Regions from separate parts of the Peribacillus sp. B-H-3 genome, predicted to be linked through region 1. Evidence: riboswitches for the same ligand, from Rfam matches in the RefSeq annotation. Region 1 holds a riboswitch; the other holds the start of a gene.

Region 1 (16,272 bases):
TTCTTCAGGAGTCTGTTTCCAATACCCTAAGGCATGCCAAAGCTTCATCACTTGAGGTTTCATTAATATCAAGAGACGGCCTGATTATCTTTATAATTGCAGATGACGGCTGCGGCTTCCGCTCAGAAAACTCCAAAGCAGGTTCTTATGGGCTTCATAATATGCAGGAGCGTGCAGCGGAAATTGGCGGCACAATGAAAATAGTCAGTGTGATCAATAAAGGAACAAGGCTCGAAGTAAAAGTGCCATTAATTTCTACAGGAGGTGAAGATATTGATTAAAGTATTGCTTGTAGATGATCATGAAATGGTAAGAATAGGGGTATCTTCTTATTTATCTATGCAGGCTGATATAGAAGTGATCGGCGAGGCAGATGATGGCGGTGCAGCAGTCAGGCTGGCACTTGAACTGCGGCCGGATATTATATTAATGGATCTTGTCATGAAAGAAATGGACGGGATTGAGGCAACCAGATTGATTATTGAAAAATGGCCGGAAGCAAAAATCATTATTGTCACAAGTTTTCTGGATGATGAAAAGGTGTACCCAGCTCTTGAAGCAGGAGCTTACAGCTATATGCTGAAAACCTCCAGGGCAAGTGATATAGCAGAGGCAGTGCGTTCTACCTACCATGGCCATTCCGTGCTGGAACCGGAAGTTACAGGCAAAATGATGAAAAAAATGAGAACACCAGCTGTGCGGCTTCTCCATGAACAGCTCACAAACAGGGAAATGGAAATTTTGCTGCTGATAGCACAGGGGAAAACCAATCAGGAAATCGCAGACGAACTATATATCGCCCTGAAAACCGCAAAGGTGCATGTTAGCAATATTTTGAGCAAACTGGAAGTGCAGGATCGCACACAGGCCGTCATTTATGCATTCAAGCATGCACTGGTGAAATAACAGGGAAAACTGGAGACTCTTTATAAAAGGCGGTCTCTTACATAAAATGAAGATTCTCTAAGCGGAAATATATTACCCGCTATAGCAGGATGAAAACGAAACAGGCTTTGACAAAAATGGAGGATAGGATATGGAAGACAACACTTATTATACTGACATCCTTCAAATAGGCTCTCTTTTAAACCATGCGGGAATACCCTATGAATTTACCGGGGCTTCAGCACTATTGCTGCAGGGGGTCATTCTGGAGGATGAAGATAAAATAACCGTAAGCGTACAATGGGATCTGCTTCAGCAGGCATATAGCCTTTTTGAAACCTTCCAGCCTTCTCAACTCGTGAAAACGCCGGAAAAGGCAGAGTTTCATCTTAAGATCAACCATATCGAAGCGGTAATAAGCTTCTTTTACAATACCACTGTTAAAACGGATCCATACCGGATAGCCATTCCGCATGGCGGCGAAGAGATCTGGTGCCGTTCACTTTACAGCCATTTATATGATAAAGAAATGAATAGATTCAGCAGCAGCATCCACGCCCATCTATTGAAGCAGCAGCAGGGGTTCACCGAGCATAATGAGCAGGCCTGGAACCAGAATAATTATCTGGCGCTTATTAACAGGTACGGACGCCCGGAAGATATGGCAGAAAAAATCAGGCAGAACCCTGCTTGGAGGCTGCATCCCTTCTATAAGTATTTAGGTGAACTTAATGGAAAGAAAGTAGCCCATTTGATGGGGTCAAATGGAGTGAAAGCAGCAGCACTGGCATTACTGGGTGCAGAGGTTACGGTGGCTGATTTTTCAAAAGAAAATAAAGCATTCGCAGAAGAACTGGCTGCTTCCTGCGGGGTCGATATAAACTATATCGTTTCAGATGTTCTTTCGCTGCCTCAAGCAGAGCTTGGCGGAAAATATGATCTTGTTTTAATGGAGCTTGGCGTTCTGCATTATGTAATCGACCTCCAGCCGTTAGCAGAGGTTATCGGGGGCTTGCTGAAGAAGGGCGGAAGGTTTGTCCTTCATGAGTTTCATCCTATTTCGACAAAGCTGATTTCATCTTCAGGAAAAAAACATAAAGTAACCGGCAATTATTTTGATCCAGAGATAGAAAATAATAGAGTGGCATTTACCAAGCATATGCCCGAGCAAGAGCAGGAAAGCCTGTCAAATGTTGTCCAAAGAAAATGGTCCATGGGCGAGCTGATTACGGCTATTGGCCAATCAGGGCTTGTTATTAAGGTGCTGGAGGAGGAGCCGAATCATAAAATCCACGATATCGGGCTTCCAAAAACCTACACACTTGTCTGTGAAAAAACATATTAATGTATTATTGAAAATTATCTAACAATAAAGTTGACGGATTACCAAGTTTCGTAGTAGGATTAATTTATGTAAAAATTGAATAGTACTTATCGAGAGAGGTGGAGGGACTGGCCCTTTGAAGCCCGGCAGCCGCTGACATAGTCAGAATGGTGCCAATTCCAGCAGAGTCATGCACTCTGGCAGATAAGCAGGGGATAAATCGAAACTTCTTCTTATCGGGGGAAGTTTTTTTGTTTGTTTTCTTTTATTCAAGATGCAGGCAGAATTGACTGGAAAAGGAGATAGAGAGATGAAATTTGGATTTTGGCTACCCATCTTTGGCGGATGGCTTCGGAATGTAGATAATGAAAACATGCCGCCAACTTTTGAATATGCAAAGACTGTCATCCAGGCTGCAGAACAGTGGGGATATGATACGACATTGATTGCCGAACTTTACTTGAATGATATAAAAGGGCCTGAACAAGACTCCCTTGAGGCCTGGACTACAGCAGCAGGGCTTGCTGCAGTGACCGAAAAAATTGAAATTATGACCGCAGTCAGGCCTGGATTCCATAATCCGGCTGTTACAGCAAAAATGGCGGCGAATATCGATCAGATCAGCAATGGCCGATTCACGCTGAATATTGTTTCTGCCTGGTGGGAGGAAGAGGCTCGCCAGTATGGGGGGATCTTTACGGCCCATGACGAACGATATGACCGCACGGAAGAATTCATTGATGTTATTAAGGGCTTATGGAAAGAAGATACCTTTTCCTATAAGGGAAAGTACTATGATATCAAAGACGCCCATTTAAACCCAAAACCGGTGCAGCGGCCTAATCCAATCCTATATGCCGGCGGTGAAAGTGAACGCGGTAAGCAGGTGATAACTGAAAAATGTGACGCATATGTGATGCACGGCGGAACAGTTGAAGAAATCAGCGCTAAAATTCGAGGAATGAAGGAAAGACGGGCAGAAGCCGGAAAACAGCCATTCTCTTCTTTTGGACTGGCCGCCTATGTTATCTGCAGGGACAGTGAAGAAGAAGCACAGGAAGAACTTAAGAGAATTACGGATGTAAAAGAATCAAACGCATATGCCGGATATAATGATTTCGTCAATAAATCGCAGCTTGAGCAGCAGGTCAAGCTTTATGATTATTCTGTTTCCAACAGGGGATTGCGCCCGAACCTGATTGGAACTCCAGAACAGATTGCAGATCGTATCATTGAATTTGAAGAAGCGGGAATAGATTTGCTTTTGCTTCAGTTTTCACCGCAGCTGGAAGAAATGGAGCGTTTCGCGAAAAAGGTAAAACCGCTTGTGGAGAAAAAACGCCAAAAAACAAAAGCCTGACGGTCAAGTTTTGAGCTATATAACAGGAGGCTATAATAATGAGCAAAATATACATCATTCACGAAAACAGCGAATGGACAGAGCATCTGACAAACAGATTGAATGAACTGAACCTGTCTTATGAAGAGTGGCATCTTGACCACGGACTGGTGGATTTATCCCAGGAGCCGCCGGAGGGCGTATTTTACAGCAGGATGAGCGCTTCTTCCCATACAAGGGGTCACCGTTTTGCGCCTGAGCTTACCGAGGCAGTCTTGGCATGGCTTGAGCAACACGGACGGAAGGTCCTGAACGGCAGCCGGGCTCTCCGATTGGAAGTGAGCAAGGCCAATCAGTACACCGCGCTTGCCAGCCACGGCATTAAAACACCTAAAACCATAGCGGCAGCCGGGAGAGATATGATTATAGAAGCAGCCGGGAAATTGGGTGCAGAATCTTTTATCACCAAGCATAACCGTGCCGGAAAGGGACTTGGTGTTCAGCTGTTCCATTCCATTGATGCACTGAAGCAATATGTGGATGGCCCTGATTTTGAAGAACCGGTCGATGGCATTACACTGATTCAGGAATATATCAAATCCCCTGAGCCATATATCACCCGCTGTGAATTTGTTGGCGGAAAATTTGTGTATGCTGTCCGTGTCGACACTTCTGAGGGCTTTGAGCTGTGCCCGGCGGACGCATGCCAGATTGGCGATTTATTCTGCCCTGTTGGGGAGGAAGTTCCTGAAAAGCCTAAGTTCCAAGTTATTGAAGACTTCCGGGAGCCCATTATCGAGCAATACGAAACTTTCCTGAAAGAAAATCAAATTGCTGTTGCCGGGATTGAATTTATCAGAAACAGTGAAGGGGAAATCTTCACATATGACATTAATACAAATACAAATTATAACAGCGATGCAGAAAAAGCGGCAGGGAAATTTGGCATGCTGGAATTAGCCAGGCTATTGGGTAAAGAACTGAAAATAGTTGAACCAGCCCGTTTATAAGATATAAATTCTGCTATAACAAAAACCATCTTTGGAGCACCCAAAGATGGTTTTTGTTATAGCAGTTAAGGCTATAAAAGAGTCAGCTTTGGGCTTCATTCGCCCAATCTTCCACGTTCCATACCTTTGTCACCCAATCCTCATAGAAGTCAGGCTCATGGCAGACAAGGACAATAGTGCCTTTATAGGCTTTCATGGCGCGCTTAAGCTCTTCTTTAGCTACAATATCCAAGTGGTTGGTCGGCTCGTCAAACAAAAGCCAGTTGCTTTCTGTCAGCATTAGCTTACATAAGCGGACCTTTGCCTGTTCACCTCCGCTCAGCTGGTTCAGCGGGCGGGTTATGTGATCATTTTTCAAGCCGACCCTTGCAAGGATTCCTCTTACCTGAGGCTGCTCCAGACTCGGGAATGCATTCCAAATTTCGTCAAGCGGCGTGGTGCCTGCAGCTTTTACTTCCTGTTCAAAATAAGAAGGGAAAAGGAAATCGCCAAGGATGACCTTGCCGCTAATGGGCTTGATTTTTCCTAGTATGGTTTTTAATAGAGTGGACTTTCCGACACCGTTGCTTCCGACGACTGCAATTTTGTCGCCGCGCTCAATCGTTGTTGTAAGCTTAGGGAAAAGCGGGCGGTCATATCCAATTTCCAATGCTTCCCCCTCGAACACAAACCTGCTGCTTCCGCGTGACTCTTTAAAATCAAAGGTAGGCTTCATGGCCGTTTCCGGACGGTCGATCCGTTCGATTTTCTCAAGCTGCTTCTGCCTGCTCTTTGCCCGGCCCGTTGTTGAATAGCGTGCCTTATTTTTAGCTATGAAATCCTCCTGCTTCTTGATGAATTCCTGCTGTTTTTCATATGCATGGATATGCTGATTTTTATTGATTTCAGCTAATTCCAGGAACTTTTCATAGGTAGCTGTATAACGAGTCAGCTTGGAGAATTCGAGATGAAAGATGACGTCAACTACGCCATTCATAAACTCCGTGTCGTGGGAAATTAAAAGATAGGCATGCGGATATTCCTTCAAATAGCTGCTTAGCCAGCGGATATGCTCGACATCCAGATAGTTGGTAGGCTCATCTAATAAAAGGACCTCAGGCTGCTCCAATAAAAGCTTGGCGAGCAGAACCTTAGTCCGCTGCCCGCCGCTAAGAGCAGAAACATCGCGGTCAAGTCCAATGGCATCCAGACCAAGTCCGCGTGCAGCTTCTTCTACCTTGATATCAAGATTGTAAAAGCCGCCTGCTTCCAGCTTGTCCTGAATGACACCCATCTGTTCCAAGAGCTCTTCAAGCTCTTCGGGAGAAGCCGTCCCCATTTTCTCTGTGACTTCATTCAGGGCCTTTTCTTCTTCAAACAGCGGAAGAAAGGCATCTCTTAAAACATCACGGATGGTCTTTCCCTTCGTAAGCACGGTATGCTGATCCAAGTATCCGTATACGACGCCCGGAGTCCATTCCATCCGCCCTGTATCATGAATTAAATGTCCGGTTATGATATTCATTAAAGTAGACTTGCCGACGCCATTCGCACCGACCAGGCCAACATGTTCACCAGCCATTAAACGAAAGGAAACATCCTTGAACAATGTACGGTCGCCGAAGCTATGGCCCAATTTATCTATAGAAAGTAAGCTCATTATTTGTGAACCTCCAATATTTATTAAAACATCCATAGTCCATCTTACTAAAATCCGTGATAGATTGCTATCCTTGCTTGCCGGCTCGCCCAAAAATATCAGAAACAGCACGGAAGCACCAATCGACAAATTTCTCGGGAAATAATTTTTGAATCATAAGCTTTGTAAATGTGAATTGCTGATTACTGAGGTACGCTTGGCGACGAGGAGCTCGTCGGGCTGCCCCCGGAAAGGAAGCTTCTGGAGCGGAAATCAGCAGACAAGTTTAACAGAGCCAAAAGTTATTGAGAGCCATGTATGTTCCGTCCCATATCGTCGCTCTCCAAAGCAATTTATGAGATAATGGAAGGGAACAAACATTTCTTGCATTTCAGGAAATTGAAAGGATGTTATGATGAGTAAAACACTTATACTGGCTGAAAAACCTTCAGTCGGAAGAGATATAGCTAAAGTGCTGAATAGCCATAAAAAAGGAAACGGTTTTTTTGAAGGAGATCAATATATTGTCACTTGGGCGCTGGGACATTTAGTTACCCATGCAGATCCTGAGGCGTACGATGAAAAGTATAAAGCCTGGAAGCTCGAGGACCTGCCGATGCTGCCCGACTCTTTGAAATTGGTAGTCATCAAACAGACCGGCAAGCAGTTTCAGGCAGTGAAGACCCAGCTGAACCGGAAAGATGTTAAGGATGTCGTTATCGCGACAGACGCCGGCCGCGAAGGAGAGCTTGTCGCAAGATGGATTCTTGAGAAGGCACATGTCAAAAAGCCCGTCAAGCGCCTGTGGATTTCATCTGTGACTGACAAAGCGATCAAAGACGGATTCCGCAAGTTAAAGGATGGAAAGGAATATGAAAACCTTTATGCTTCTGCGGTTGCAAGGGCAGAAGCCGACTGGATAGTAGGCATGAATGCGACAAGGGCGCTTACGACCAAATATAATGCCCAATTATCCTGCGGCAGGGTACAGACCCCGACACTTGCCATGATTGCGAAAAGAGAGGACGAAATAAAGAGCTTCAGCCCGAAGCCTTATTACGGACTAAAAGCTGTGGCCTCTAATATGAATTTGGTCTGGCAGGATGGAAAAACAGAGGATACCCGAACATTTGAAAAAGAGAAAGCAGAAAGCATCCTGGCTAAAGCAAGAAACCAAAGCGCTGGGGTGGCGGACGTTGATAAGACGACTAAAAAAAGCTTTGCTCCACAGCTTTACGATTTGACGGAGCTGCAGAGGGATGCGAATAAAAAGTACGGGTACTCTGCAAAGGAAACACTGTCCATTATGCAGGGGCTGTATGAAAGCCATAAGGCCTTAACCTATCCGAGAACCGACTCAAGGCATTTATCTTCGGATATTGTGGATACCTTAAAGGAACGGCTTGAAGCTGTAAGGGTGAAGCCGTATGCCATGCTCGCTTCCAAAATTCTCAGAAGCCCCATTAAAGTGAACAAATCGTTTGTTGATGACAGCAGGGTATCAGATCACCATGCCATCATACCAACAGAACAAACGCCTATCATGAGTAAATTAAGCGACAAGGAATATAAAATATATGATTTGGTTGTCAGAAGATTTCTTGCTGTGCTCCTGCCTCCTTTTGAATATGAGCAGACAACCATTAAAGCAATAATCGGAGGAGAAGTTTTTGCAGCCAGAGGCAAAGTGGCATTACATTCCGGATGGAAAGAAGCATATGATCATCAAACAGATGAAGAAGACTCTAATGATGGTCTCCTTGAACAAATGCTGCCGTCCGTGGCAAAGGGCGATGTGCTGAAGATTACAAACCTCTCTATGACAAATGGAGAAACAAAGCCGCCTGAGCCCCTGAATGAAGCCACCCTGCTTTCTGCCATGGAGAATCCATCGAAATACATGAGCGGAGAACGAAAAGATCTCATAAAGACCCTGGGTGAAACAGGCGGCATTGGAACCGTTGCTACCCGTGCCGATGTGATTGAGAAACTGTTCAATACCTTCTTAATTGAGAAAAAAGGAAAAGGGATTTTTGTCACTTCCAAAGGAAAACAGCTTCTTGACCTGGCACCGGATGAACTGTGCTCCCCGGCCCTGACTGCCCAGTGGGAGCAGAAGCTGACAGCTATAGCAAAAGGGCAGCTCCCTAAGCAGGCCTTCATCAGCGAGATGAAGGCATATGCCAAGGATATAGTCACAGGTATCAAAAACAGCAGCAAGAAGTTCAAGCATGACAATCTGACCGGAACTAAATGTCCTGATTGCGGAAAACTGATGCTTGAAGTAAATGGAAAAAAAGGAAAGATGCTTGTCTGCCAGGACAGGGAGTGCGGATACCGAAAAGGTGTGTCCCGGGCTACAAACGCAAGATGCCCGCAATGCCATAAAAAGATGGAGATGCGCGGCCAGGGCGAGGCACAGACCTTTGTCTGCAAGTGCGGCTATCATGAGAAGCTTTCCTCTTTTAATAAAAGAAGAGGCGAAGGCAAAGACCAAAAAGCATCCAAAAAAGACGTATCAAGCTATCTGAACAAGCAAAATAAAGATGAACCAATCAATACTGCTCTTGCCGATGCACTCGCTAAACTAAAGTTTGATTAACCCCAAAAAAGGATGAAGCAATTTTTGCTTTATCCTTTTTTATCGCGTTACGGACGATACGGGGGCTCTATAGAATGTGATACTTAGAGGAAAAGCCTTTATGCCTTATCATCCATTCTCTTACGCCTGGGCCAAAGTGAATAGCTGAAGCTGTATAGAAAGTCGATTGCAAGAGCAATAGACCACCATTTAATTAGCTTCTGTATTTCTTCAGTACTGTCATAATCACCAATATACAGAATCATTCCGTACATCAGTGCTATGCCGATCATCCAGGATAAAAAGTGCCTGAGCCATCCTATGCGTTCAGCGCGTGCATGCCCGGTTCCGAATTTAGGAGCTTTTTCCGGTATGGGACCATCAGCCATCCAATATGAAAATCTCTGATCCATCCATTTAATCATGGAATGGCCAAACCCTGCTGTTACACTAATATATACAGCAGATAAGGCATGGAATATAGTTGCAGGAGAAACGGAGCGGCTGTATGCTCTTATAGATGGATTAGCATTACATCACCTGAAAAAAGGCGATGAAGTCACACCAGAGCTTATGGAGGCTGTAATTGCACTTCATCTAGAAAGTCTTTGCAATAGAAATTCTTGAAAGGGAAATCCTTGGCAGCACTAAGTTTCATAACTTGCTTATACGGGAAGTAAGGATGAAAGGAGATGGTGTTATGCGAAAAAGACTGCTGGCTGTTAATCGGCAACTTTTGGACATTAGTCTGGAGAAGCTGGATGGGAAGACCTATCGCTCCATAGCTCAGCTTCGAAAAGGCGGAGAACAGCATGCGGCGTATTATGGGTCAACTCCCAATGAGGCAATCTGCCAATCAGTTTATGAAATATTCAACCATAAAGATGTGAAATAGATAAAACAAACACTCGCTATGGCGGGTGTTTTTATATCCTGCCATCAAGCAGTTTACTTTGATAGTTTGAGCATACATTTTAGTGAACAGAGTTAATAATTGTATGGTATGATTTTTATTAGAAATAAAACTGACGGGGGTAGAAAATGGACGCAAATAAAGAGCTGCACGAATTTTTATTGGAGAAAACTTGGGATTTAACCGAAGAATGGTATGCTTCTTTGGATAAAAGCGATCCCGCTGGTGTATATTCGTCTACTGATCCTGAAGTTATTAAAGCCGTTAAACAGCAAAATTATGAATTTCATATTCATTTTTGTGATCTTTTTATAAAAGATGAATCTAGTTTTATAGAAAACTTCGAATCCTGGATTCTGGAAATTGCCCAGGATGACCAGCATTTAGGTACGCCTATCCATTTCATTTTGAGGGAGTTTTTCAGGACCCAGGAACAGTATTTGGATTTGCTTCAGCAATTCTTTTCACTTCATAAAGGGAAATATCCAGAGGATGCAATTTCCTCATGGGAACGGAAAGTTATTAAAATATTTAGTAAGGTCATGATTTGGTTTGTACAGGAAAATCATAATTATTCTATGAAAAGGCTCGAATCGCAGCAAAGGATGATCAATGAATTGAGTTCTCCTGTCATCCCGATTGGCAGCAGGACCGCCTTGCTTCCGCTAGTGGGGGATATTGATACGGCAAGGGCCAAATTCATTCTTGAAAATACACTGGAACAATGTGCCGAAAAGCTGATTAAATTGCTGTATATTGATTTATCTGGAGTAGTCATCATGGATACCATGGTTGCCCAACAGATTTTTCAATTAATCGAAGCGCTAAGGTTAATTGGAGTAAAATCTATCTTATCCGGTATCCGGCCGGAAATCGCTCAAACAGCCATTCAGCTGGGGCTTGATTTCAATAATGCAAATATAAAAAGAAACCTTGAACTTGTATAGCATTAAGTCAGCCGCCTCTTTCTCTAAGGGCTTCAGACAAACCTGGGATGGTCAGCGAGAAAGCTTAAATATTAGAAATGGATTAAACCGCCTGGATTTTATGGGCGGTTTTTTGAAGTGGTTTTTTTCGAATAAAGTGCAGGTTTGGAAAAGAAGGATAACAGCTAAGGGGTGTTGAATTTTCACCTTATAAGTGATTCGTATGTGCTGGATAAATATAAGTGCAAATAAGGTTTTACAAAGCCAGAAGTTTTGGAGGTCTTATGGAAATTTTAATAAAAGACTTTGCAAGTAACTGTTCTTTAAATTATTTTGAAGTTAGCTTAATTGAACAAAGCAATGAGACTCATCAATCAAACCTTTAAATTTTTAGAGGTAATTTTTAAAGGCTCTTTTCTTAAAGATTGTTGTCTTTTTAATTTGTTATGTGAGGCGTTCCCATTGTCAAGTCAGGTTGATTGGAGCGTAAGGTGCGAGACTCCTGGCGGGATTAGCAGAACAGGTGAGACCCCGCAGGCGCAGCCGAGGGAGGCTCACCGCCTGCCCCGCGGAAAGCGAGCACACTGGAGCGGAAATCAACCACCTTGTTTCATAGCAACAAAGTTTACGAAAGCAGCCTTTTTAAATTAAACGGTATAATTTAGAAAACGAAGATATGATAATTTATAAATTATATGATGAAAAACTTACTGAAACAAACACAGTTCGAATAACGATAAATAAGTTTAGAGGCATTAATGCCTGAATTAATGAAATGAAAGGTGGCGTTGTATTATGAAAATGGCAATTATACTTAATGGGGTTAAATTGATTAGAGAGTAAGCGTATCATTCCCCTATAAACTGCGTGTTACCTAAATAATAGGAGGAATATAATTTTGGGATATATAGAGCAACAGAGCCGATATACGATAGAAATTGGCAGAGTGAGATTCCAGTTAAAAGAGCATCATGATTTTTTATGGCTAAAAAAAATTGGGGATATTTTTTGTGTATTCGATGAACAGGATTCTGGGAATATTTGTTTTGGAGTAGAAATTAACAATAAAAAGCTTTTTGTCAAATATGCTGGAGCCAAAACGCTGGAATTTTCAGGTAACCCAAAAGATGCCGTTGATCGCTTAATAGAAGCAATACCAGTTTATAAGAAATTAGAGCATCCAAATTTAATAAAGTTGGTTGACCATTATTCTGTTGGAGATGGTTATGCAGCAGTATTTGAATGGGTCGAAGGTGAATGCCTGCATTCTCATTGGTCTTTTGGGGGAATGGCTAAGTATACAAACCCTGAGTCTCCATTCTATAGATTTAAAAGCCTTGATATTAGAAAACGTTTGGACGCCCTTGATACAATTTTCTCTTTTCATACTTTTGTAGAATCACAAGGTTTCATTGCAGTAGATTTTTATGATGGAAGTATATTATATGATTTTAAATATCATAAAACGAAAATTTGTGATATAGATTTTTATCGTAAATCCCCTTCTATAAATAATATAGGGGAGCATTTTTGGGGTGCTAAAAGATCTAAAGCTCCAGAGGAATTCACTTTATGGACCCCTATTGATTCAAGAACCAATGTTTTTACAATGGGAGCCATTGCATTTGGTTTGTTAGGCGGAGAAATGGATCACACATTGTCAAAGTGGGAAGCTGACAGGGAATTATATAAAGTAGCCATTAAAGCTGTTGAAAAAGAGCGAAATAATCGTTATGCGACTGTTAAAGAATTTTATGAAGCGTGGAACAAAGCATTAAAATAGTTTTTATTAACATAGGCAATACTTCGAAGAGACTAATATTAACTCAATAACAAAAAAAACCTCCAAACCCTTAAGGGCTTGGAGGTTTTTATGTAGCGTCCCAGATAGGAATCGAACCTACGACCTACAGCTTAGGAGGCTGTCGCTCTATCCTGCTGAGCTACTGGGACATGTTGAAGCATCTGTTATATTATATGCCTGCCGCAGTCACTTTTCAAGTATATTGATTAAATAATTCTCTAAGCAGCCATTTATATTCTGGAAATGATGAAGTTAGGATGAAATCTTAGAGGAAATGGTGTGTGCTTTTTAGAATATATATGAAGATGGCATAGATCCTAAAAGGAGAAGAGATAGATGGAGAAATTACAAGAAGTGGTACCCCGCATTACCCTGACTGCTGCTGAGCTTGAAGAAATTAAGGAACTTGAGCTGATTTGTGTTAAGCATGATGGAATCGAAATGAAATTAAATTGGAGTATGCTCAGCAAAAGGCGAGGCAGTGAGGTAAATGACCTTTTATATTATGAAGATGGGAGGCTGGCTGGTTTCCTGGGAATTTATTTCTTTGGCAGGACTGAGGCAGAAATAAGCGGGATGGTTCATCCGGACTTTAGAAGGAGAGGGGTTTTTTCTGCTCTTTTGAAAAAGGCTGAGGAAGAATGCAGGAAGAAAAAGTTTCAGCGAATTCTTTTGATTTGTCCCGGCAATTCAGCATCAGGAAAGGAATTTGCCCTTGCAAAAAAAGCGGAGTATTCCTTCTCGGAGTATTTTATGGAACGTAAAGACGCGGCTCTCCCTGCGCTGTCGGGATCCATTTCTTTAAGGAAAACCCAGCCTGGTGATTTTGAAACATTAGTTACGCTGAATCAAGAAGGGTTTTCCATATCAAGGGAGGAAGCGGAGGAGTTCTTAAAAAACAGGATGGAAAATAGCAATGATATTACACTTATTGCCGAAATAGAGGGGATGCCGGTCGGTAAAATCGGTTTGAAGCTTGAGAAGGACAATGTTTTTATATATGGTTTCAGTGTTATGGAAAGGCTGAGAGGCAAAGGCTACGGACGGCAAATCCTGCAGCAGAGCATTCAATACACACAAGAGGTGTTAAAGAAAAAATATAATTCTCTTGAAGTGGCCGCACAGAACGAAGGAGCATTGCATTTATATCAATCGTGCGGATTTGTAACAGCAAGAAGCATCGATTACTATGCAAGCCCGCTTTGAAATATAAATCATAAAAACAGGGTCCGTTAAACTCGGGACCCTGTTTCTTTGATTAGTTTACTGTTTTCCTGAAAATCCAGTATGAATAAACAATGGGAAGCAGGACGACTGCCAGGATGATTGGAATCATGACTGATCCGATAAGTGAAGCAGGCAAGAAGGCAGAAGCCATCAATAAAACCCCGGCAATCATAAAGGTTTTGGAGCCGAATCGGTGGGTTTTCTTCCAGACTGTTTCATTACTCAGCGTCCAAGGTGTCTTAATCCCCACAAAATAATTAGGTTTCACTGAGTTTGTGTAGTTTCCGATGACTATAAACAATAGTCCGACAAAAATAGTGACAAGATGGCTCATTGGCAGCTGATAGCCAAGACCGGATAAAATGGTAAACATATTGATGAAAAAGAAAAACATCAGCAGACAGTAGGTGATGATTCCGTAACTTCTTGAGAAATACTTGTAATTTTCCTTTTTCGGATCAAGTTTTGGACTAAAAACAAGGATGACATAGAGCAGAATCATCATGCCTGTATTCATTAACATCGCATCCAATTTGGTTCCATAACCGTCCGCTCCGTCTGTGCCCCAGTGAACGGGAATCTTTCCGGGAAGGTCCCGGTAAAAAATGAGCCAAAGCATGACAGTAGCTCCTATAATTACAATTGGAATAAGGTGCTTTTTCATACAATCACTTCTCCTCTTTTTCTACAAAATTAAAAGCCCAGCTGATTAATTCCTGGAAGACGGTGGTGTTTAATGAATACACGATGAATTGTCCTTTTTTTTCATCATTAACGAGCCCGGCATTCTTTAGGATTTTTAAATGCTGAGAAATACTTGGCTTACTCATGCTGAAGTGATCTGAAATTTCTCCTGCACTTAAGTCCTCCTCTTTCAGCAGTTCGAGGATTTTCCTTCTTGTGGCGTCTGACAGGGCTTTAAATGCATCGTTCATAACAAAAAATTCTTCCCTTCCTGGTCATTTCAATTAAGTATTTAGTTATTTAACTAAATTATAAAACGTTCGTTTTCAAAAGTAAATAGGCTGCTCGCATGTTTTACATATAAAGTTTTTTTATGAAGTGAAATAATTCATTTGGAATTTAGCCAAGCAAGTGTTATTTTAGATACGCAGGTTTTGTTTTCACATGCACTTATTTGATATAAATGGGAGTACAATTAATGGCCAATAAATTATTGCGAGGTACAGTCCAGCTTTCTTCTGCATCCTTTATCTCCAAGATTCTCGGATTTATCTATATGATACCGCTTGGAATGATGATCGGAAGTACAGGGAACGCGCTGTACAGATATGCTTATGGACCCTATGCCATCATGATCAGCTTATCAACTATGGGCATTCCGCTTGCCATTTCCAAAATGATATCTAAATATAATGAATTGGAACGGCAGGATGTGGTGCAGAGAATTTTTAAATCAGGCATCCTTTTAATGCTGGCTTCTGGATTTACCGCCTTTCTCGTTCTCTATATGCTTTCCCCTTTAATGGCCAGGATCGTTGTGAATGACAGCAGCAGCGGAAATTCGCTGGAAAGTGTCATCTTTAATATTAAGCTAGTGAGCTTTGCCTTGATTATTGTCCCGCCGATGAGTTTTCTCCGCGGCTATTTCCAGGGGCACCAGACGATGGGCCCGCCAGCTGTAAGTACTGTAGTGGAACAAATTGCAAGGGTTATTTTTATTTTGGCAGGAGTTTTTGTCACAATAAAAATCCTGCATCTGTCAGTAACTGCTGCAGTGGGAGTCGCCACCTTTGCTGCGTTTATCGGAGCTATTTTTGGAATTGCTGTACTCATTAAACAGGTTTGGAAAAGAAGGGACCATATCTTCAGACCAGTTGTGACAAGAGAGGGCAGCCCGGATATTTCCATCAGGGAAATTTTCAAGGAAATTATTCAGCATTCGATTCCTTTTGTTGTGATGGGAATGAGCTTGCCACTATATCAGAATATTGATTCGTATTCGATTAATAGGATTTTAATGCATATCGGCTTTAAGCAGCATGAAGCTGAAGACATTAATGGCGTGATTTCATATGCCCAGGTCCTTGTATTGCTTCCGGTTTCAATCACGACAGGTCTCAGTGTATCAATCATCCCGAATATGACGAAATCCTTTGTTTCCAAAAATTATAAATTGATGAGAAAGCAAATGAATCAGTCCTTCCTGGTGCTGATGACCATTATGCTGCCGGCAGCATTTGGGATGTTTGCTTTAGCAGAGCCTCTTTATTATATTATGTTTCCTAATGCAACTCCTGAAATGGGGGGAGGGCTCTTGAAGGTTTACGCTCCGGCAGGGCTCCTTATTGCCATTTATGGTGTTACAACATCCATTCTTCAGACAGTGAATCAGCAAAAAAAAGCAATCGCTGGTCTTGCAGCAGGTCTCATTGTTAAGCTGGCCTTGAACTTTATCCTGCCAAACTACTATCCTGAGTCCGGATTCATCATTGCAACATACTTTGGATATCTTACATCTCTGACTGTAAATATCATCGTTATAAATAGAAATATCGGCATCAATCTCAAAAATATAAAATTCAGGCTCATAAGTCTCATCGCTTCCACAGCCATTATGGTACTTGTCGTGTCAGCGCTGAAAAGCCTTTTGATAGCTTTGTTTTTTCCAAAAGCGACTTACG
Region 2 (16,272 bases), 1.9 Mb from region 1:
GCCTATCAGATTCCCCGGTACGTTCTTTAGAAAAACAGCTTGCTGGAAGGCGTGCGGACCGTTTAAAAAAAGGAAAAGAACCTCGGGTAACAGAGTCAATACATTTTGCAATGGGAGACAATGTAAAGATTTCACCTCAGGGAGAAATCGGGATTGTTGAGAAAGGACCGGATATCAGAGGCGATTTTTCTGTGTTGGTTAAAGGTGAAAAACACAGCATCAATCATAAGCGCCTGAAGCTTTATATCTCAGCTCAAGAGCTATATCCGGATAATTATGATTTCTCAATTGTTTTTGACAGCAAGGAAAATAGGAAAATGTCCAAGTTAATGGAAAAAGGCCATATAGAAGGTGCATCTATTGAATTAGAAGAATGAATAAAAGATCTGTCGCAAAATAAAGCCGGCATTGAAAAATCAGGCATGAAGGGGTAAAACATCGGCTTTCCACTGAATGTCCCGATTGATAGATAATAGGAAGGCGTCAGATGCTCTGTAATCTGGCGCTTTTTATAATGGCAATGAAACCCAAAACAAAACGTTAAATGTAAGGATTTATAAAATTACCTTATAGATTTCTGCACTTTGCTGATTGGTTCGTACCCGCGACTGCTTGTGGCCTCTCTGACGAACACCGAGGGCTGTTTTGCGCCTGAAGAACATGCCAATTTAAAAGGAACTAAATTAAAAGTGTGAGCAAAAATTTTGAAGAGGAGGAAAATATGCTTTAGGGTTATAAAAAGGATGTAATGGGTAAATAACCATTACTTTATAATAATGATTAAAAAGTAGAGGCAAAATAGTTGAAAGTCAAAAAAGGTCAGAGTATAATAAACTTACAAGGTCAAAGAAAGTCAAAGTCAAAAATGAACCTTGCTGAATAAAAAAATAAATGACTATATCAAATTTTAAAATAACCTTAAGGAGGAGTACTTTATGTTTTGTGAAAAATGCCATCAAAATCAAGCTAGCATTGCAGTTAAAATGACTTATAACGGCCAGGCGCATGAATTAAACTTGTGCTCCGTTTGCTATAAAGAAGAACGAAATAAATTGGGTGCAGCCATGAATAACATGAACCCACATATGGGACAATTCCCTTTTGGCAGCTTCTTCCCTAATAATGGAGAAAATCCTTTTAATCCAAACAGCACAGATAAACGCCAAGAACAGAGGCAAACAGAGCAACAGGGAGGCGGCCTGCTTGATCAATTTGGCCGCAACCTCACTTCAGCTGCAAAAGCGGGATTAATTGATCCTGTTATCGGCCGCGATAAAGAAGTAAGCAGAGTTATTGAAATAATAAATAGAAGAAATAAAAATAACCCGGTGCTGATTGGTGAACCGGGTGTAGGTAAAACCGCAATAGCAGAAGGACTAGCGCTTAAAATTGCTGAAGGTGAGGTTCCAGTTAAGCTGCGCTCAAAATTGGTTTATATGCTTGATGTAGCTTCGCTAGTCAGCAACACAGGAATCCGCGGACAATTTGAGGAGCGGATGAAACAGCTAATCGCTGAGCTTCAGGAGCGTAAAAATGTAATTTTGTTCATCGATGAAATACATCAGCTTGTCGGAGCAGGATCAGCTGAAGGCTCCATGGATGCGGGAAATATCCTAAAGCCTGCTCTTGCCCGTGGAGAATTGCAGCTTGTCGGTGCTACAACTCTTGCAGAATACAGAAAGATCGAAAAAGATGGAGCACTGGAACGGCGATTCCAGCCAGTGCATGTGGATGAGCCTTCAATTAAAGAAGCGCTAATGATTCTGCAGGGCTTAAAAGAGCATTATGAAAAATTTCATGAAGTATCATATAGCTCAGAAGCTCTCGAAGCAGCTGTAGAGCTTTCACACCGCTATATCCAGGATCGGTTCCTTCCAGATAAAGCTATCGACTTGATTGATGAAGCCGGTTCTAAACTTAACCTGACCATTGAAAGCGGTCAGGAGGAGAATGTGAAAGAGCGGCTTTCTGAAATTTACAAAGAAAAAGAGCAGGCGCTTAAAGAAGAGGCCTACGAAAAGGCAGCTGCACTGCGCTCTGAAGAAGTGAAGCTCGAACAACTGCTTGAAAATGGAGCAAATGCAGAGCGTCCGTTGGTAACGGTTGAAGATATCCAGAAAATCATCGAGCAAAAAACAGGAGTTCCTGTCGGAAAACTGCAGGAAGATGAACAGGAAAGAATGATTCATCTTCAAGAAGAGCTTGGCAAGAAAGTTATCGGACAGAAAGAAGCAGTTAAAAAAGTAGCTAAAGCCATTCGCAGAAGCCGGGCCGGATTGAAATCAAAAAGCCGCCCAATTGGTTCCTTCCTGTTTGTAGGCCCAACAGGAGTAGGTAAAACCGAATTATCCAAAACTCTTGCCGCGGAATTATTTGGCGATAAAGAGGCAATGATCCGCTTGGATATGAGTGAGTACATGGAAAAACACAGTGTTTCCAAATTGATTGGCTCACCTCCAGGGTATGTCGGCCATGAGGAGGCTGGACAGTTAACAGAAAAGGTGCGCCGCAGACCTTACAGCATTCTTTTATTGGATGAAATTGAGAAGGCCCATCCTGATGTTATGCATATGTTCCTGCAAATCCTTGAGGATGGCCGCTTGACTGACGCCCAAGGGCGGACTGTGAATTTCAAAGATACCGTCATTATCATGACAAGCAATGCAGGTGCAGCAGAGAAGCCGAAGGTCATGGGGTTTGGAGCAAGCTCTGCCGTTGAAGAAGCAACCATCCTTCAATCTTTGGGCAATTTCTTTAAGCCGGAATTCCTGAACAGATTCGATAGCATCATTGAATTTTCATCATTGGAAAAAGAAGATTTGCTGAAGATTGTAGACTTGATGCTGGCTGAACTTTACGAAACAATCCGTGTTCAGGGATTGTCCCTGGAAGTCACAAAAGAAGCTAAGGATAAACTGGCTGACCTTGGCTACCATCCTGCTTTCGGGGCAAGGCCGCTTCGAAGGGTCATTCAGGAGCAGCTTGAGGATGCAATAGCAGACTTTATCTTTGAAAAGCCTGATGTGAAAAGCTTTAAAGCAGTCGAAGAAAATGGAGAAATAAAAATAACGGCCGCTCATTAAAAAAACCTTCTGGACGTCTCAGTCCAGAAGGTTTTTTTAATGAGCGGCTCAGTAGTACTCCTATTATATTGAAGGTGAATCGGCGCATCTAAGGGAATTTTCAGCGGCCAAAAAGGGTTTTTTTGCTCCTCGTTTTTCCAGCTCACCGAATAGGTTTTTATAGTTTGAAAAGGATAGTTCCCCTTTCAGATATTTTTCCTGTATATAATCTAAAAGCTCATTGGCATGTTGAGGTTTTCGGTTTTTATAACAGATAAAATGCTGAATCAATATTTCTAAAACCATGATCGCCCTCCGTTTGGTTTTTTCCAGTAAATAACTCCTTGAGAAATATAACATGATAAACGTCTAGAATTGTTTTTTTAGAAAATTTTAACTTCAGACAAATTCTTACAGTCTTTTTATAATATTTTTTAAATAAATTTCACAGCTGAATAGGCATGAAATAATGAAAAAAATAGCCAATCGTTAAAAATAAGCTAAATGGCACGTTAGTTTGACCAGACACATTTGTTTAAAAATGGAGCAAAATTCCGGGTGGATCCCGCTGCATTTTGTTATCACCAGGAGCATCCAACCTCTTCAGGAAACTTCAGGGAGGCAATGGGCAATTTATATAAATTCATGAATAAGTCACCTGAAATTGAAGTACTGGCACTTGCCCTAGAGCAGCGGCCGGGACTGAATTTTGTCGAAATCCATTATGTTGTTTCACAATATAAGGAGATGGAAGCAAGATTCCCTCATCAATATGCTGCCTTTAAGTCTGCTTTTATTTCAATGATGTTTAAGGTTGTGGAGCTTCTGAGGGATGGCCAGACAGTGACGCGGCTTGTCAAAGATATAGATTTTCAGGAAAATGAAATACTCGATCAGCTGAGTGAAATCAGGGACCATAGATGGCATATGCTTGCATATGCCTTTGAAAGGCTTGCAAAACTGTAAAATGATAAAGAGGAACTCCTGAAGAAATCGGGAGTTCCAATTAAAAAATCTCATTTTGCAATGCTGGCGCTAAGGGAAATCATATTTTAAGTGTTTTTCAGAATTTATAAAAAACAATTTACATAATATATAAGTAATAGGTATAATAGATTATATTATATGGGAAATTAAGGTAAAACATAGCGGCTTGTCATGCAGATTTCCTGATAAATGAGTTTTGAGAAGAGGGGACAAAGCTATGCTGTTATTGCCTAACTATGTGATTAATGAAGATACCATTTTAATTGCCTCACATTTTGACTCTGTAAGCAATTGGCATTCTAAAGTTATGGAAGGGAAACATATCTTTTATGTGGCTATGCCGCCATACAGAATTGTTGAGGAAAGCATTATTTATTACGGAAGCAGTATGTCTGGGGCCATTAAAAGCTCGCATTCCATCTTGGGAAACATTAAAATGAGTCCTATTCCGATTAATTTGAAACAGGATATCTATTGGTTTCCTTCTGTGTCTATGAAAAGAGATGATTGTGTATGGCTTGCACACCACCATATAGATGAAGTGAATAAGCTTTCTCCTAAGAGGACTCTCATTTTGCTGAAATATGGACACAGTGTCATTTTGGATGTGAAGGAACAAACCATTAAAGAAAGGGTATCCCGCACAGCCCATCTTCAATATTATTTAAATAAACGAAGCAGGGAAAAGTTCAGCTTTCTATACGAGCCGCAGCAGGGTTTTCACTTTGTTAAAGAAGCAGGCGAAGTCAATTACACGGTTAAGAAAAAATAAATCCATAGTGTCAATTAGGCGGCAGTATCATTTTTTTTAATAATAATATGCTGCTGTGTTTTTTTGATAGGCCATTTTCTAATTGATTGTTATTTTTTAATGGTTTCTGTGAGGCGATCACATAGGTAAATCGGGTTGATTGGAACGTACGGTGCGAGACGCCTGCGGGATTAGCGGGAAAGCGAGACCCCGCAGGCAGAGCCAAGGAGACTCGCCGGCCGCCACGCGGAAAGCGAGCATCCTGGCGCAGAAATCAACCACTTTGTAACAGCAGCAGTGTTTACGAAAATAGCCTTATGATAAAATAGATTTGGCATTTTAATCAATACAGTTAGAATAAGGAAGGAAATCAATTTGAATAAAAAAAGGTTTTTGGGTTTTGTTGCAGGCTATTTGACCATGAATCTGTTTTTTCACAGTATTCATGCATATGCAATGGGGATTAAGCTGGAATCCATGGGGGGAAGGTTAGGTGCTGTGGGTACAGGTATCGTGATCCTGATTATATTGGCAATATTCATAGAGAGGGTATTCTCCCGTTCCTTTTTTCACGGCTTTCTTGTATCCACCGGTCTTTTTCTTAGCTTTGATATTGTGGTGTTTCACTGGCTTTTCGGGCTGCACCGAATCACTAATGGTCCGGAAGCTAATTGGCTTGACCCGATATTTGTAGTTTGCGGCACAATAACTATTTTCTATGGAATCAGGAGGGAACGGAAGATTGAAACAGGAAAGGATAATATCCTTTCACAATAAAAAATCCAGCATCTTTCAACTGGATTTTTTATTGGCTATTTTACTCTGCCAGTGATTTCTGTTTAAGGGGCAAGGCCGGATCAGTATAGAGCCGCCTTATAAAACCTTTTATTTTAGCTGGTCATTCAAAACACTTTCCTCTAGTACTGAAAACTTATCTCCATACACTCTGGTAATGTGATTTTCACCCCATAAGCAAAGAGAGTCTAAAATTCCCTTCAGGCTCCATCCGTATTCACTCAGCTCATATTCCACTTTAGGGGGTATCTGCTGGTAAATGATACGGTTGATCACTCCATCATCCTCTAATTCACGAAGCTGCTGTGTCAGCATTTTTTGCGTGATATTTGGCATCAGGCGCTTAAGTTCGCTTGTCCGTTTTTTTCCATGAGTCAGGTGGCAAAGGATGACACATTTCCATTTCCCGCCGATTACCTCAAGAGTTGCTTCGACGGATATATTATATTTCTTAGCTTGCATGTTTATTCCTCCTAAAAAGACAGGTACTAAAAAGTGCCTATATCACTTAAAAGTGCGTACTTTTAATAATGGTTGATATAGAGCATAATAACATTTGCCGGTTAAAAGGTCCATATGAGCCTTCCTTTTAGCTTGCAGCAATGTTTCATACACTATAACAATTTTTTAGGGGGATATAAATGATTAACGATAAAAAAAGAAGTACCCTGGCATTATTGGCACTCGCAGTAAGCGCCTTTGCCATTGGGACTACGGAATTTATTTCTGTTGGCCTTCTGCCGCTTATATCAAATGACATGCACATTTCCGTAACAACAGCGGGCCTTACGGTTTCCTTATATGCACTTGGGGTTACTTTCGGAGCACCGGTTTTGACTTCTTTGACCTCAAATATGCCAAGAAAGACATTATTGCTGCTGATCATGATTGTATTCATTATTGGCAATAGCATTGCAGCCAGTGCTTCGACAATCGGGATTTTGTTAGCTGCCAGAGTCGTTGCGGCTTTTTCACATGGTGTGTTCATGTCCATAGGTTCCACAATCGCTGCTGATTTAGTTCCAGAAAATAAAAGGGCCAGTGCCATTTCTATCATGTTTACCGGTTTGACCGTAGCTACTGTGACGGGTGTTCCGCTCGGCACTTTCATCGGACAGCAATTTGGCTGGAGATATTCATTCATAATCATTGTGGTAATTGGAGTCATTGCCCTGATCTCAAACAGCATTTTAGTTCCATCTGACTTAAAAAAAGGGGCTCAATCCACTTTCCGTGATCAGTTCAAACTGGTGACAAATGGACGATTGCTTCTATTGTTCATCATTACAGCACTTGGATATGGAGGAACATTTGTAGTGTTCACTTATCTGTCTCCGCTGCTGCAAAATATTACAGGATTCAAACAAGGAACGGTTGCGGGAATTCTTCTTGTCTATGGAATTGCAATCGCAATCGGAAACATGGTTGGAGGCAAACTTTCAAACCATAAACCAATCAAAGCTTTATTTTATATGTTTTTAATTCAGGCAGTAGTGTTATTCATTTTAGCCTTCACTGCACCATTTAAAATCGCTGGACTTCTTACCATCATTGTTATGGGGTTATTTGCCTTCATGAATGTTCCGGGTCTCCAGGTCTATGCAGTGATGCTGGCAGAGCGCTTTGTGCCGGGAGCGGTGGATGTAGCCTCAGCAATAAACATTGCTGCCTTTAATGCAGGCATTGCCATCGGCTCTTATCTTGGCGGAATAATTACTGAGTCAATTGGATTGATTCACACAAGCTGGATTGGCGGCTTGATGGTGCTTTCAGCTGTAATTTTAACAGGCTGGAGCTGGGCTCTTGAAAGTAAGGACAGCAAAAAGGCTGCTTAAACAATCAGTAGGGTTGTTAGTGGTGGGCAGTTCATTAAGGTAGTGATTTAAAAGGTGACAGAAAAAAAGAATTTTTTTCTCAGAATCGATCAGAAAACCTCTGACGCAATTGAACGCTGGGCATCTGATGAATTGAGGAGTGTTAATGCACAGATGGAGCTTGTTTAAAAAAAGCGCTGATAGAGGCCAATCGGGGATAAATAGGAATAACAGAAATAGTGAAAGGCGCACACATGCGGCCTTTCTTCTTGTATAAATGACGTTTGAAAGGGCATGGTAAAAGAAAAAACGGTATTTATTTATTTACAAACCCCGATGTTTTATATTACACTATGAAAGTCAAATCGTAATTGTTACGATTTCTTAAGGGAGGAATTACAATGATTAAAAAAATGCTGCCTGTTGTTATGGCTGCTGTCCTGTTCGCTCTTTCGGGCTGTCAATCCAGCGGCGATGAAAACGGGAGAGTAGGCACCGGAAAATTAAAGATCGTTACAACTTTTTATCCAATGTACGATTTTGCCAAAAATATTGCAGGGAATAATGCTTCAGTGAAGATCTTGATTCCTGCAGGTGTGGAGCCGCATGATTGGGAGCCATCGACAAAGGATTTAATCGATATACAAAACGCCGATGTTTTTATATATAACGGAGCATCCATGGAAAATTGGGTGAATAAGGTCCTGGAGTCCATTAATCAAAAAAACCTTACAGTCATTGAAGCAAGTAAGGGCCTTCCGCTTGCTGACGGAAAGGGAGAAGGAGACAGCAATGTCCAGTCGCTTGATCCTCATGTGTGGCTCGATCCTGCCCTGGCAAAAAAAGAAGCAGAACATATTTATAGAGGGCTAGTAAAAAAAGATCCGGCACATAAAAAAGATTATCAAAAAAATTATCTGTCATTCAGCAAAAAACTGGATGTGCTCGATGCTAACTTTAAAAAGACAGCCAAACATGCTAAAAGAAAAGAATTTGTTACCCAGCACACAGCGTTTTCATATTTAGCTAAACAATATGGTCTAAAGCAAATTGCAGTAGCAGGACTGTCGCCAGATCAGGAGCCCTCCTTGAAGGGCCTTGAGGAAATTGCCAATGAAGTTCAAAAACGCCATATAAAAACTGTGTTTTTTGAAACGCTCACAAGTCCGAAGGTCGCACACACACTCGCCAAGGAAGTTCATGCTAAAACAGATGTGCTGAATCCTTTGGAAGGTTTAACAGATAAAGAGCAAAAACAAGGCCTGGACTATATTGCCGTCATGGAAAAAAACAGAAAGGCATTAGAGCATGCCTTAAATGAATGAAATGTGAGCGGAAACCATTCCAGAAGGTTTCCGCTCACATTTTTTTTATATACAAACAAGAATTTGCCTTTCAAACAGCCCTTTTTTGGCAACACAGCGGTCTGAAATTTTAAAGCCTGCTTCAGCTGCCATATTGTCAATATTATCAATGGTGATGATAACAGCTTTAGCGGCTATTTTTCGTGCATGCTGCAAAATGGATAATTGTGATTCGGGTGTCGCATGTGTATAGAGATTGTACGGCATATCAATAATAGCAGCATCGAAATACTCATGGATTTCTGAGATGGGCCCTGTTGTCACATCCCCAGTTAATCCAAAATAAGCAATGTTTTCCCGTGAGCCATTTGTGACTAATGGATTTATGTCCCGTCCAACAATATCAATGCCCATGGACAGTGCCTCTACTAAAACGGTTCCGATTCCGCAGCATGGATCAATCGCTTTTTTGCCTGCAGGATGAGGAACGGCAATGTTGGCGGCTGCCCTGGCTACACGGGTGCTTAGCGCTGTAGAATATTCTCTGGGCTTTTTTAAATGGCGCAGCCAAACAGCTTCACTTTTCGTATATTTACCGAGATACCAGCGGCCTTCAAAGACACCGACACCAAAAATTTGCATGGGCTTGCTGAGATCTGCATTTCCGTTGATCCGCCAGCCGACATCTCGTTCAATTTTCAAACGTTCCTGGTATTCTATTTTTTTTTCTCTATCAAGATCATTGATTTTGATGAAAACCACCCTGAAAGTTTCGTCGTGCATATATATAGTTTCTGCATGCAAAAGAATGTCTGACAGTGTTTCTCCTTCAAATAGTATTTCAATTCTTTCCTTCATAAATGGGCTTCTGCTCGGATCAATTTTAACATTGCTTTTAATGACATTCTTTTGACTATCATGCCCGAAAAAAGAGCGCATCTCTAAGTGGCATAGAGACCTTTCTTCTGCATTGCAGACATAGGTATATATATAATCATGGCTGTTCTCAAGTTTATCCAAAGTAATTTCATCCTTTTTACATGTTTTCTTTAAAAGTACTGCTGATTTCTTTTCGCTGACTAACTAGTACTATACGTTATAACAGTATAGCAGACCAATACAAGCTTGTATGCAAAGTATGGAGGAATGAGCAGGGGCCGCAATGAAAAAACAGTACTTAAAATACATAGACGGCCATGTTTACCAAGATTCTAAAAAAGACAGCAGAAGCTGGTGGAAGAAACAGTGCCCTAAGAGAATTAAGATATAAAAAAAGCCGTAATTGTTCCAGAAATATGGAATATTTACGGCTTTTTTGCATGCTATTTTTTTGAACTGCTATTTCCGTCAATCGGTATGGAAATGAGCTGATTGGAGCCCATGGCATTCGGCATTTTCCCATCCCATTTTTCAATCCAGCTATTTTGAATAACTTCCTTGCTGATTGACTTTTTAATTGTTTCATTATATTCAGCAATTGCTTTTGCCTGTATTTGTTTTTTCTGAGCTTCTGCTTTGGCAATCTTAAGCTCAATCTGCTTTCTTTCTAATTCCTGTGCTGCTTCCACCCGCTTATCAATGGCTGCCTGTGTCGATTTATCAGGTTTTGGTACACCAAGTGTTAGATTGTCTACAGAAAAGCCCAGCCGCCCAATATCCTCAGAAAATATTTTCTGCACATTTACGGCCGCTTCAGACGATTTCTCTCCGTATGTATCGATGACAGAATACTTTGCGATTGCTTTCCGTCCTGCATCCCATAGTCTTGTTCTTAGGTAAGATTGTTCTATTTGCTCCACATCTATCGGGCCGAATTTGTTAAAAACGCCTACCACCTTGTCAGGCTGGATATTGTAATTATATGCAAAATCAATGGTTACATTTTTTCCATCAGATGTAGCGACTTGAATATCCCTGTAATTTACTGTCTGCATTCTGACAGGATAAACAGTAACCTTATCGAACAGCCCTACTAAGTGCCAGCCTTGGCCAAGCGTTTTATCTTGTACGCCGCCATTTGGGCTGTATACAACACCAACATACCCGTTTGGGATTTTCTGGATAAACAATGCGGTAACTCCCAGCGCAAGGACTAAAGCGACAGCAACAATGATTCCGCCAAGTGCTTTGCGGTTTAATCCTTTTTTATTTTTCGTTTCCATTTTTGTCCTCCTCTAAATTTTTTTTCATCTTCTTTGCTGTATCCCCGACTTTTGTGAAAGCAGGAGAAATGATCAGCCAAGCTCCCAAACATAACAGCAAAACAACAATTATTGAGCCAATCAGCACCTTCAATGAAATCGCCCCCCACTATCATTCTTGCATTAAATGGAAAAAAAGTCATTAGCATTAGAAAATTGATAATAAATGGACAGGAGTCACTAAAGATAATTATGGCTAGATTAAGAGATATGCAGAGGACATTTATTTATGTGAGGAAATCACAGAAATACAGTGGCATGGGTTACTTGTAATGGTTTACAGAAAAAACACTGAGTCAGCAAAAAAACCAAATGACAATGTTCAGTAGCGAACAAGAAGGAAGAATGGGAATTATCGAAAATTTCCAAAATTACTATATTATCAAAGTTTTGATTGAAATTGTGAATTCTACCTTCTATAATAGTGAAGTAAAGGTTTACATACTGTTTTGACGCATAATAAGGGTGAAACATTAAGAATATTCTGAGATAAAACATTAATCATTTATATCTCAGAATAATAAATGTAATTTTCTGAAATTCGATATCCCTTAAAAAGTAATTATGGGCGGTATATTGCCTTATACATACTACGTTAAAAAGGAGCTGCAAAATGAGGAAATTTTTAATTTTGTTTTCAGCATTTATGATGGCTATTGGTTTAATGGCTTGTTCTTCGGGGGATGAAGGAAATTCCGGCAAAAAGAAATCTTCTGCAGACAGCGCTGCAGATCAGCAAAAAGTGAAAAAATCACTTGTTCATCTTTACTCTGAGCTAGCGAACGCTATTAACAGCAAGGATGCTGACTTGAATACATACGAAGCATCAGGAGATAAATCTGATGCAAAGATGAAAACAAGCGCACAAGTCTCTGCAGCAGCTGTTGCTGAAGAACTGAAAAAAATAAAAATACCGGCTGAATTAAAAAATCAAAGCAATGATTTAGAAGCAGCTATTAAAGATTTTACAGATTCTTATCAAACTAAAGCAGACGAGCTTAAAAAATCTGCACCCGCGCTTGATGGAGCAAATGCAACATTCACAAAGGGCGAGGATAAAATGGGCAAAGTATTTGAAGATGCAAAGCTGCTTAAGCCAAGCTTGAATAAAGAAGTAAACGGCTGATTATAAAGCTTAAAAAATCCTGGTGCATCCGGGATTTTTTTTTGCCATCTTGTTATTAATCGTGCAGATGGCAGTATTCGTAAGCGAACTAACTTGTGGGATTTCAAATAGACTGCCAGCTTCTGGGTGTTAATGGTGCCGGAAATGATCTCAATTGGACATAGGGCTATTTTTTGAATAAACTGAATATTAAGTGAGATTTCTCAGGTTTATATGCATAAATGAAAAATACAATTAAGCTGAAAGCAGGGGAGAAGGATATGGAAAAAGCATTGGTACTTGGCGGCACACGTTTTTTTGGAAAGCGGCTAGTAAGCGCTCTTTTGGAAAAAGGAGTGGATGTTACGGTTGCCACAAGGGGTAAAAGCAAAATTTCTTTTGGAGATAAAGTTAAAACTATTTCCTTTGACAGAAATGATGAAAACAGCTTTTTCAGTGCCTTCAAGGATGGCAAGTGGGATGTTGTTTTTGATCAGATTTGCTATACAGCTAAAGATGCCAGGGAAGCAATCAGTGTTTTTGCTGATAAAACAGAACAGTACATATTCACGTCTTCCATGTCAGTGTATGAGTTTTCAGAAGAAATGCTTTCTGAAGGTGATTTTGATCCTTATCATTATAATATTCCGCAAGAACACCAAGATGTTTCTTATGGCGAAGGTAAGAGGCAGGCAGAATCGGTGTTTTGCCAGGAAGCCCCATTCAAAACCGTTTGTGTCAGGTTTCCTATTGTACAGGGAATGAACGATTATACAAATCGGCTAACCTTTCATATTGAAAGAATTGAGGCAGGGAAAGAGATATATTTCAGTAATCCTGAAGCCGCTATTTCTTTCATAACAGAAGAAGAGGCTGGGGAATTTCTATGCTGGGCCGCAAATGCTGGGATTGAAGGCCCAATTAATGCAGTTTCAAACGGCCATCTTACACTAAGGGAAATGCTGGGGCTTATCGAAAACGAAACTGGAAAAAGCTTCATTTTTGCAGATGAAAAAAATCAAGATAATGAATCACCTTATAATTTACCTGTTACATGGGTAATGAGCAATAAAAAAGCAAAAGAACTAGGATTTGCATTTACTGATGTCAATGTGTGGCTGCCGGGGCTAATTCATGATGTGCACCGAAAATAAATAAGTACATGAAAAAAGCCTGATTTCTCAAAAAAAAGGAGATTTCCGGCTTTTTTTAGGCTCTTTTTTTATAGATTGCTGTTATTTGAGGAGTTCTTTGATGCGATTGCATTTTAAATTCGGGTCTATGGTGCAGAAATCAGCCGCCCTGTTGCAGCAGAAAAATTGTATGAAAACAGCCTTTTTATATAAAGGCCAACAAGGAAATCGCAGCAGCCTCGCGGTTTATGAAGGCTATTTTTGAGTAGTAAAATTTACAGAATAAAAAGTCCTGCCAAAAAGTATTGACAGATGAATGCCGTGCTTTTATTATAAGGAATGTAAAAGCGCATACTAAGAAATTCCAAAAAGCAAAGGGGTAAAATATAATGGCATTCGAGTTAGTCTTTAATATTATATATATGCTTTTTTCTTCTAACAAAGATAAAAAGAAATAATATAATACGGGATTTTCTCCTCAAACAATCAAGACAAAGAGAATGAAGATCAAAGAAAGCAAATCTTTATTCTTTACTTAGTGAAGATGTTTTCCCTTTGCTGCCGCTTTCAAGAAAAGCAAAAACATAAGAATTTACTGCTCCATAATTTCATACCGGCTTATCAAGAGAGGCGGAGGGACTAGGCCCTGTGAAACCTCGGCAGCGGACTCCTTTATAGAGTACTGTGCCAATTCCAGCAAGCGTATGCTTGAAAGATAAGAAGAGAATATCATTGTGCATCCGCCTCTTCTTACATTTTGTAAGAAGAGGCTTTTATTTTGGCACCAAGACTGCATTACATGTAATACAGAGAAAGGAGCTGGAAACTCTATGGCTAACCAAACAGCAGAAGCGAGGAAAAGCTGTTTGATTGATACCTTGATCAATCATGGAATATATAAGAAAAACAACGTACATTTATTTCAGCTGACACTTTTGGAACTCGAAGATGAATATGCTAATATTATTGGGAAAAGTGCAGAATAACGGGCTCAATGGGAACATGCCTGTTTTACTGTACCACTATAAGTTGGCACAGTAATAAATGTTGTGTTTTCAGTAAATTGGAACCCTGCATGTAGAGATGTGGAAGTGTTTTTGCAGGAATTCAGTTATTTAACGCGCGTTCCTCCTATGTTTTTGACTCCTTAAGGCCTCGTTGAACCAATTCCCATTACTCCCCGCCACTTGTCATATTTCTTGGGATAGCCTAATAGGTCAGTTATTTCAGCAATTCTATTCCTTCTTTTCCCGTCGTTTATGGCAAGACAGATTCAACAAGGTTAAATCAACACAGGTTAATCTGTGTAGGCAAGAGCAATTAAACTAAATGGAAGAGGTGTATTAAATAATATCCAAGGAATGAAAGCAAGAGGGATCCTATTAAACCAGCTGCGAAAGAAGGAAGCCCTAACCGCTTGAATGCTGAGAGATCAACACTAAGACCGAGACCTGCCATTGCCATTGCAATAAGCATATAAGCCGCCAAAACAGCAAACCTTGATATATAATCAGAAAAAATCCCTAATGTATGGACGGAGCTTGCGGCTATAAAGCCGATAATAAACCATGGTACAGGGAGTTTTCTCCAGTCTCTTTTACTCTGTTCAGGAGCTTTGCTTTTCATAAAAAATCCGATCAGAAGAGCAACAGGAACGAGTAATGCTACCCTGGTCAGTTTAACGATGACAGCTAAATCTACAGCATTCTTTCCCGCAGGGGCGGCTGCAGCAATAACATGGGCAATTTCGTGCAGAGTGCTGCCGGCAAATATTCCATAAGCATGAGGTGAGAGGCCTAGTACTGGATAAAGTAAGGTATAAATCAAAGTAAAAATGGTGCCTAAAATGGCAACAGTAGCTGCTGCTATGGCAGTTACCTCATCTTTTGCTTTAATTTGGGCCGCGATTGCAACTACTGCAGCAGCACCGCATATGGCTGTTCCGCAAGCAGTCAGTACGGCAAGCTCCTTCCCGGCTTTGAACCACCGTGACAGCGAGTATACAGCGGCTAGCGTGAAAGCAATATGTATTGCAGCAAGTAAGAACACCATTGGCCCTGCATGCAGGATATCTGCCAGGTTTAATCTCATGCCGAGCAGAATGATTCCGGTCCGGAGCAATTTTTTGCTTGAAAAATTGGTCCCTGCTCTAATATTTGGAGGAACTGCAGCGGACGCCCTCCAGAGGACCCCAATCAGTATGCTAATGACTAATTGTCCTAATATACTCAAAAATGGAAGCTGCGATAAGTATTTCGCAGCTATGGCAATAAACAGGGTTAGCCCTATACCCAGGAAAAAACCTGAGGTGCTTCGGCCGTATAATTTTTTCAATAGTGTCCACTCCAAACAGATGTTTATAAGTATACTGTAAACGTATTAGTATCATAAGTTAAATATATTTAATCTATAGTAATCATTAAAAAAACTAATGATAAAATAAAATGAAGGGAGGAACTGCAATGATTACAGAATCCATGAAGGTTTTTACAGCTGTGGTTGAACTAAGGAATTTTTCCAGGGCTGCAGAGCTTTTGAATTTATCTCAGCCAAGTGTCAGTGTTCATATTAAAAACCTTGAACATGAAATGGGCGCCAAGTTAATTCAGCGTTCACCAAAGCGTGTCCAAATGACAGAAGCAGGTGAAATTCTGTATAAGCATGCCAAACAAATTCTTTTCCTTCATCAGCAGGCGAAAAAGGAAATAGATGATCTGACAAACCAGGTGACAGGAATGATTAGAGTTGGAGCTAGCTTTACCATCGGAGAATATATACTTCCGAAGATTGTTGCTGAATACACCGGGCAATATCCCAATGTAGATTTTGAAATCAGTATTTCAAATACAGAGGAAGTACTTAACGGAGTGCGTGAGAGCTTATTGGATTTGGGGCTGATTGAAGGTGATTCTTCTTATGATGATATCGAAAAAGAGTTTTTCCTCGATGATGAAATGGTTTTGCTGCTTCCTTCCGCACACCCTTTGTCGCAAAAAAAGGTAATTGAAAAGAAACTTCTTCAAAACCAGATTTGGATAATGAGAGAACAAGGTTCAGGAACGAGGACCTTCACAGACAGATTTATAGAGGAAAATAATATTACTGTGCAGCGGTGCTTCA

What was found. A riboswitch is a leader RNA that binds a small molecule or an ion and turns the genes downstream of it on or off. The one in region 1 is predicted to bind S-adenosylmethionine.
Region 2: another riboswitch for S-adenosylmethionine. It lies ahead of ACN6MY_RS15010 (Fur-regulated basic protein FbpA); the one in region 1 lies ahead of ACN6MY_RS01215 (LLM class flavin-dependent oxidoreductase).

Annotation. Positions count from the first base shown of each region.
Region 1 is NZ_CP183879.1:262,473-278,744, reverse strand. Features, by position in the region: gene ACN6MY_RS01230 (sensor histidine kinase) at 1-281, shown strand, start outside; gene ACN6MY_RS01225 (response regulator) at 274-906, shown strand; gene ACN6MY_RS01220 (class I SAM-dependent methyltransferase) at 1,037-2,230, shown strand; SAM riboswitch class I at 2,314-2,420, shown strand; gene ACN6MY_RS01215 (LLM class flavin-dependent oxidoreductase) at 2,520-3,569, shown strand; gene ACN6MY_RS01210 (ATP-grasp domain-containing protein) at 3,608-4,558, shown strand; gene ACN6MY_RS01205 (ABC-F family ATP-binding cassette domain-containing protein) at 4,641-6,197, opposite strand; gene ACN6MY_RS01200 (DNA topoisomerase III) at 6,592-8,778, shown strand; gene ACN6MY_RS01195 (hypothetical protein) at 8,877-9,182, opposite strand; gene ACN6MY_RS01190 (TetR family transcriptional regulator C-terminal domain-containing protein) at 9,181-9,384, shown strand; gene ACN6MY_RS01185 (hypothetical protein) at 9,458-9,652, shown strand; gene ACN6MY_RS01180 (STAS domain-containing protein) at 9,799-10,617, shown strand; gene ACN6MY_RS01175 (serine/threonine protein kinase) at 11,495-12,379, shown strand; tRNA gene ACN6MY_RS01170 (tRNA-Arg) at 12,476-12,549, opposite strand; gene ACN6MY_RS01165 (GNAT family N-acetyltransferase) at 12,737-13,606, shown strand; gene ACN6MY_RS01160 (SdpI family protein) at 13,659-14,291, opposite strand; gene ACN6MY_RS01155 (autorepressor SdpR family transcription factor) at 14,296-14,562, opposite strand; gene ACN6MY_RS01150 (putative polysaccharide biosynthesis protein) at 14,790-16,272, shown strand, end outside.
Region 2 is NZ_CP183879.1:3,009,745-3,026,016, reverse strand. Features, by position in the region: gene ACN6MY_RS15080 (endonuclease MutS2) at 1-377, shown strand, start outside; gene ACN6MY_RS15075 (AAA family ATPase) at 936-3,083, shown strand; gene yppF (YppF family protein) at 3,147-3,368, opposite strand; gene ACN6MY_RS15065 (hypothetical protein) at 3,687-4,028, shown strand; gene ACN6MY_RS15060 (competence protein ComK) at 4,267-4,821, shown strand; gene ACN6MY_RS15055 (DUF2243 domain-containing protein) at 5,176-5,577, shown strand; gene ACN6MY_RS15050 (winged helix-turn-helix transcriptional regulator) at 5,686-6,057, opposite strand; gene ACN6MY_RS15045 (MFS transporter) at 6,237-7,430, shown strand; gene ACN6MY_RS15040 (metal ABC transporter substrate-binding protein) at 7,811-8,734, shown strand; gene ACN6MY_RS15035 (TRM11 family SAM-dependent methyltransferase) at 8,780-9,733, opposite strand; gene ACN6MY_RS15030 (prohibitin family protein) at 10,036-10,875, opposite strand; gene ACN6MY_RS15025 (hypothetical protein) at 10,859-11,008, opposite strand; gene ACN6MY_RS15020 (hypothetical protein) at 11,528-12,040, shown strand; gene ACN6MY_RS15015 (NAD-dependent epimerase/dehydratase family protein) at 12,301-13,173, shown strand; SAM riboswitch class I at 13,768-13,874, shown strand; gene ACN6MY_RS15010 (Fur-regulated basic protein FbpA) at 13,983-14,138, shown strand; gene ACN6MY_RS15005 (YeiH family protein) at 14,473-15,501, opposite strand; gene ACN6MY_RS15000 (LysR family transcriptional regulator) at 15,615-16,272, shown strand, end outside.